One region of the Peribacillus sp. NPDC076916 genome, then DNA from elsewhere that is predicted to be linked to it. Evidence: predicted binding sites of a transcription regulator. Region 1 holds the regulator's gene; the other holds the start of a gene.
What was found. Region 1 encodes Rex, which represses fermentation and respiration genes when NADH is low (regulators of the CRP and FNR family bind a similar motif). Its sites were predicted from a motif close to TTGTGAAATATTTCACAA; they were not measured.
Positions count from the first base shown of each region.

Region 2: qoxA (cytochrome aa3 quinol oxidase subunit II) is a predicted target of Rex. The motif match lies at 1,221-1,238, and genes of this name have one in related genera.

Region 1 covers NZ_JBNNIU010000017.1:62,564-65,994, reverse strand. Annotated here, with positions in the region: gene ACQKFG_RS25780 (ATP-binding cassette domain-containing protein) at 1-1,014, opposite strand, end outside; gene moaC (cyclic pyranopterin monophosphate synthase MoaC) at 1,148-1,654, shown strand; gene ACQKFG_RS25770 (redox-sensing transcriptional repressor Rex) at 1,688-2,347, shown strand; gene ACQKFG_RS25765 (YdiK family protein) at 2,377-2,589, opposite strand; gene ACQKFG_RS25760 (CPBP family intramembrane glutamic endopeptidase) at 2,586-3,311, opposite strand.
Region 2 covers NZ_JBNNIU010000005.1:257,864-261,294, reverse strand. Annotated here, with positions in the region: gene ACQKFG_RS17960 (hypothetical protein) at 1-173, shown strand, start outside; gene qoxA (cytochrome aa3 quinol oxidase subunit II) at 1,358-2,287, shown strand; gene qoxB (cytochrome aa3 quinol oxidase subunit I) at 2,361-3,431, shown strand, end outside.

The DNA.
Region 1 (3,431 bases):
AATAGCCAAGTCCTGGAGTTGAAGTACTTCATTTCCACTTTGCTTTTCAATCTGGAAAGAAAAATTCGCGGATTTTTCATCACCTTGCGGCTTGTCCAATACATCCATCCTTTCGAGCTGTTTGCGTCTGCTTTGTGCTCTTTTCGTCGTGGAAGCCCTGGTGATATTACGTTGGACAAAGTCGCGAAGCTTTTCAATTTCCCCTTGTTGCTTCTCGAACAGCTTCATGTCCCGCTCATAATCTTCCGCTTTTCCCTCTAGGTAAGAACTATAATTACCATGGTATTTTTTCATGTTATTCCGGGAAATCTCATATACGAGGTTTACTACTTTATCTAAAAAATAACGGTCATGTGAAACAATAAGGACAGCTCCCTGGTAGCTTTGTAAATATTGTTCAAGCCAAGAGAGGGTTTCGATATCCAGATGGTTCGTCGGCTCATCCAGAATCAATATGTCCGGTTTCCTTAAAAGCAGTTTCCCTAATGCAAGCCTTGTTTTTTGTCCACCGCTTAAAGTGGAAATGGGGGTAGAATAGTCAAAGTCAGCAAACTGAAGTCCATGCAATACGGAACGGATATCCGCCTCATATTGATAGCCGCCCTTCTCTTTGAATTCCACCATCAAAGTGTCGTATTCATTCAGCACTTTTTGGTAAATTGTTTCGTTTTCAAAGATGTCAGGTCTGGCCATATCAGCCTCAAGGCGACGCAAGTCCTTTTCTTGCTCTATAAGGTCGGTGAATACAGTCAGCATCTCATCCCAAATGGTCAGTTCGGATTCCAATCCCGTATCCTGGGCCATATAGCCGATTGTGACGCCTTTTGGTTTGATTATCTCACCGCCATCATGGGAAAGCTGCCCGGCTATGATTTTAAGCAGAGTGGATTTACCGGCGCCATTTCGGCCGACAAGTGCAATTCGATCTTTATTTTGAACTTCGAGCTTCATATTTGATAAAATAAGTTCAGCTCCATAATATTTCGATAGTTGATTGATTTGTAATAAAATCATAGATTTCACCTCAATTGATTATTGTTAGTGTAACGTATTTTAGTTATTATCGGCAACAGCTTGGTTCCAAGCTTAAACAAAAGCTGTTACATAAAGTGGAATAATAGTGTATGATTTAGGAGGGGTTACTTAAATGGGAGACTTAACGCATTTTAATGAACAGGGCAGGGCCAAAATGGTCGATGTGAGTGCTAAGCCTGAAACAACCCGGACGGCAATAGCTCAATCGAGCATTTTATTGAATGATGAAATATATGAATTGGTCACGAACCATAAAATGAAAAAAGGTGATGTACTGGCTGTTGCGCAAGTTGCAGGAATAATGGCCAGCAAGAATACATCCAATATAATTCCGATGTGCCATCCCATTGCTCTGCAAGGGGTCAATATAGCCTTTGATTGGGAAAAAGAAGAACAAGGATATAGGCTTACGATTGAAACGGAAGCTAAGACAAAAGGGAGTACAGGTGTGGAAATGGAAGCGTTAACAGCTGCATCCGTGACTGCCTTGACTGTTTATGACATGTGTAAGGCCATTGATAAGGGAATGGTGATCGGGCCTACATTCTTAGTGGAGAAAACAGGCGGAGTGTCCAGTAGCGATTATAAAAGGCAAGTAAAGCAAACAGATAGAGATTAAGTTGAAAAGCATGTGTGAAAGCGGGGAAGAACAATGAACCATGACCCAAAGATACCGCAGGCGACAGCCAAAAGGTTGCCATTGTATTATCGATTTTTAAAGAACTTACATTCCTCAGGCAAACAAAGAGTTTCCTCGGCAGAGCTAAGTGAAGCTGTAAAAGTGGATTCTGCCACAATTCGCCGTGATTTTTCCTACTTTGGCGCGCTTGGGAAAAAAGGCTACGGCTACAATGTCAATTACTTATTATCCTTCTTTAGAAAAACACTAGATCAAGATGAATTGACCAAAGTCGCTTTAATCGGGGTAGGAAATTTAGGAACCGCTTTTTTAAATTACAATTTCATGAAAAATAATAATACAAAAATTGAAATGGCTTTCGAGGTTTCTGAAGAAAAGGTCGGTAAGCGAATAGCTGATGTGCCCATCTATCATATGGATCAAATCGATACATTATTGCAGGAAAATAATATTACTGCGGCTATTTTGACAGTGCCAGCACAGGTAGCCCAGACGATAACCGATCGTCTAGTCAAAGCTGATATAAAAGGAATATTGAATTTCACACCTGCACGGCTGACTGTGCCTCCATCCATAAGGGTTCACCACATTGACCTGGCCGTGGAGCTTCAGTCGCTCATCTACTTCCTGAAACATTATCCTGTAGTGGAAGAAGCCGCATTGGAGGAATGAAAAAAACGCTGCATCATTGCAGCGTTTTTTTATTTTTTCTTATTTTTTTGTGCAGCTTTAATCTTAAAGTGCAGCATGATCATGCGTAATCCCGATCCAAAATCAAGAGTTGCAATAAGGACAAGTATGTAGGCAAAGAGTCCCCATCCGGAAGAATTGACGGTTTGAATCGCGATAGCGGTAAAAAGAGCTCCTAAGCCAGCATAGATGATGCCCATAAATAATGGTGATTGACGTTTCATAATAAACCTCCGATGAAGGCCTGTGCAGTATCTAGCATCTTCTCAATATCCTCCCGATATACCACTTGAAGGATGATAACAAGCGTATTCATTGCAATATGAGCGCTCATGGAAACGAGAATGCGACCTGTTTTCGCATAAAGGAAAGCAAAGGTGAAGCCCATTGCCGTATATAATAGAAGATGTTCAAATTCACCATGCGCCAAGCCGAAAATAACTGAGCTGATTAAAGCTGAAATAAAGAAGTTAAAGCGTTTATGAAGTGACCCGAAAATGATTTTCCGGAAAATTAATTCTTCCAATATAGGTCCAATTACTGAAGTGACGAAAATGACCATGGGGACTTTATAAATGAGTGAAATAAGTTGCTGCGTATTTTCAGATTCAGACTCCACCCCAAGCATTTGTTCAATGCTGCCGGCAATGCTTTGTGCAAAAAGAGCCATGAACACTCCTGCAACTGCCCATAATATGGACATCGGGACGGTAGTTTGATTTCTCGTGTCCAACTGTTCCCTCATATCTTTTTTCATTAAAAAAAGAATCAAGAATAAAGCAGCGAGAAAACTGAAAACTATCCAATATGCTGCAGACTTCACTTCGAGTTCATCGGCCGGCATTCCGGTAGAAGACCCGATAAGCATGAAAATGGGTACCCCAACAATACTGGATAATTGCATGGCAATATAAGTGATGATGACGAACCAATATTCTTTTTTCAAAAATGAAAACTCCTTTTATAGTCACCCATCCCGTTCGGAACGTTCCTGATATGGGGACAATCTATAAACGCATACTCCAAAATGGTATCAAATATTGAGGCAGAACACCACTTAAAGGTA
Region 2 (3,431 bases), on a different contig from region 1:
TCACACTAAGCGCAGCTGCAATTTTTCTAGTTGGTATATTTTTTGTCCTGACAGAAGAAATGGTAATGAAAACACATAAAGGTAAAAGAATTGTACCGGAAACGACTAAAATCATAAAAATGAAAACAAAGGCTAACACTCAAACAAAAAGAAGTACAGAATTCAGTAACTAAAACGAGGAATATAGCATAATGAACTTGCATTCTATCATCAGATTTACTAGCATGGTTGAACATAACCAGTTGTTCTTCTTTCTAAAGAATTTGAGTCAACATGATCCGAATGATTGAATGCGCTTTCATTTTACAGGGAACGAGAATTAATTACCAGCTGGCTTTTTAATACAATCAATATGTGCACTCGTCATGTACAAAAAATATTTCAAGTAATCCTTTGTATTTGAAATACTAACGATGTGCTTGGGTATTCAAACCAAACTGCCTGAACTTCAGGAAGTTTTCACTTTGCATTTTGAACTATATCCACGAGAAAAGGACACTTTTAAAAAGTCCTTTTTTTGTGGTTTTTTTATGTGTTTTTCCCTGAAGATACAAAAGCGATGTCGTTGATTTTTGAGTAGTGAGCTTCCAAAATCCGGAGTTAATTGAACCACCAAATGTACTTTTTTGTAAAATGGTTTTGGTCCAGTCCGCTGATATTGATTGATAAACAACTTGACCAGTTGTAACAAGTTTGACGGACACTAGAATTACTTCGCCCACGACTAATGTTAAACGGCTGTTTAGGAATACTGAAAAGGCAAAAAGTATTGGGAGGAGAAAAAACACAATTACATTTCACACACGTTGTTTCCTTATATATATATAATATTGACCAGTGTTGGATCATAAGGGTATTGAAGCATGATAAAAACATCGTGTACAAGGCGGCTACCATTTATCAGCTTCCATGGCCGAGTGAAAAAAATCCGCTATAAATCATGTTTTTCAACGAAAGATAACTAATTAACAGGATAGGTAATATAATTCATATTCTTTAGAAGTTTTGAGGCAATATAAGTGGTGAATATAATGTGAAGATTTTATTTCATTATACTAGAGTAATATTAAACGGAAAGTGACCGGTATTATCTGCAATCCTGTACGGATAAGTGAATTATCCAAAGGTAATTTATTAAACAATTATTATATTTCATTTGCTGGAGATTTTCGAACATTTCTGTTCATTTACCATCTTCTTACTGCTCTTTATTGAACTTTATGTGACAGATGTCACTTTATATTGTCTTTTTTTACACTTGGGATTAATATTGGTATGTCGGGGTTTGTGAACATGGTAACACTTTGTCCGAATAATTACCAATTGGAATTTTATTATGTAAGAAAGGGGTAGTACTATGAAAATAAAATGGGCTCTATTAACTATACTTTTTACAATTGCCACTGTGCTAACCGGTTGCGATAACCCATTAATGGTCTTGGACCCTAAAGGGCCAGTAGCTGCAACACAAGCAGATGTTATTATGATTTCGATATGGACAATGTCCTTTGTCGTCCTTGTCGTTATGGTACTGTATATCGTCATGATAATGAAATATCGTGCTTCCAAACAGCGTGATGATTATGAACCACCTCATATTGAAGGAAGTAAGGTTCTTGAAATAATTTGGGTTGCAATCCCGATTTTGATCGTCGCTTTCCTATCCGTTGTTACTGTTAAAACAACAAATGAAGTTGAGGCAACACCTAAAGGGTACGGAGATCAAGAACCTTTAGTTATCTACGCTTCATCTTCCAACTGGAAATGGCATTTTAGTTATCCGGAAGAAGATATCGAAACGGTCAACTATCTGTTTATACCGACTAACCGACCAATTGAATTTAAACTTTACTCATTCGGTCCAATCTCAAGTTTCTGGATTCCACAACTTGGAGGACAAAAATACGCGATGTCGGACATGGTTAATACGTTGCACTTAGCAGCTGATGTACCAGGTGAATATATGGGTCGAAATTCAAACTTCAGTGGTTCAGGTTTTGCTCAGCAAACGTTCAATGTTAATGCATTGTCAGCAAAAGATTACGATAAGTGGGTAGATGAAATTAAAGCTACTGCTAAACCGATTACTGAGGAAAAATTCAATGAATTATTAAAACCTGGTCATGTGGGACAATCCACTTACACTGGAACTCACTTAGAGTTCTCACCAGCTCCTGAAGGGGAAAATGCTGGTCATGACCACGGATCTTCTGATACTGAAGAAAATGATTCCAAGGATTCACACGAGGAACATTCAGAACACAGCAACATGAATCATGATCACTAAGAATTAATTTCGTTCGATAAAACAACTAGGTTTACAAGATAAGGAATATTTTCCTGAAAGGAGTCACAAAAGTATGGATTACTTTGATCGATTTGCCGTACCTCATCCAAGTCCTGCGATTTATGCATCCATGGTTGCCATTGGTTTAACCATGATTGCGGTTGTTGCCGGAATTACCTATTTTAAAAAATGGGGTTACTTATGGCGTGAGTGGTTAACAACGGTTGACCATAAACGTATTGGTATCATGTACATCTTGTCAGCACTGCTTATGCTTTTCCGTGGTGGCGTCGATGCTCTTATGATGCGTGCTCAAACGGCTATTCCAGATAACGGTCTTTTGGATGGACAGCATTATAATGAGGTATTTACAACACACGGGGTCGTCATGATCCTGTTCATGGCTATGCCATTTATCATTGGGTTAATGAACATTGTTACACCATTACAAATTGGAGCGCGTGACGTAGCATTCCCACGTCTGAACGCAGTAAGCTTCTGGTTATTCTTCATGGGGGCAATGCTATTTAACATCTCTTTCGTAGTCGGTGGTTCTCCTGATGCAGGCTGGACATCTTACTTCCCGCTGGCAAGTAACGATTTCAGTGAATCAGTAGGTTCGAACTATTACGCGATTGCAATTCAAATCGCTGGTATTGGTACATTAATGACTGGTATCAACTTTATCGTAACCATCTTGAAAATGAGAGCACCTGGCATGAACTTAATGAAAATGCCAATGTTCACATGGTCTATCTTGATCACAAACTTCATCATCGTTTTCGCTTTCCCTGTATTGACAGTGGCACTTGCGTTGATGACAATGGATCGTCTATTCGGAACTCAATTCTTTACGATGGCCAATGGCGGTAGCGATATGCTTTGGGCGAACTTGTTCTGGGTTTGGGGACATCCTGAAGTTTATATAGTAATTCTTCCAGCTTTCGGTATTTACAGTGAAATCATTTCGACATTTGCACGTCGTAACCTGTACGGGTATAATTCGATGGTTATCTCCATGGTAGCTATTTCTACACTATCTTTCATTGTATGGGCTCACCATTTCTATACAATGGGTCACGGTGCAATGGTTAATGGTATCTTCTCGATTACCACGATGGCAATTGCCGTCCCGACTGGTGTT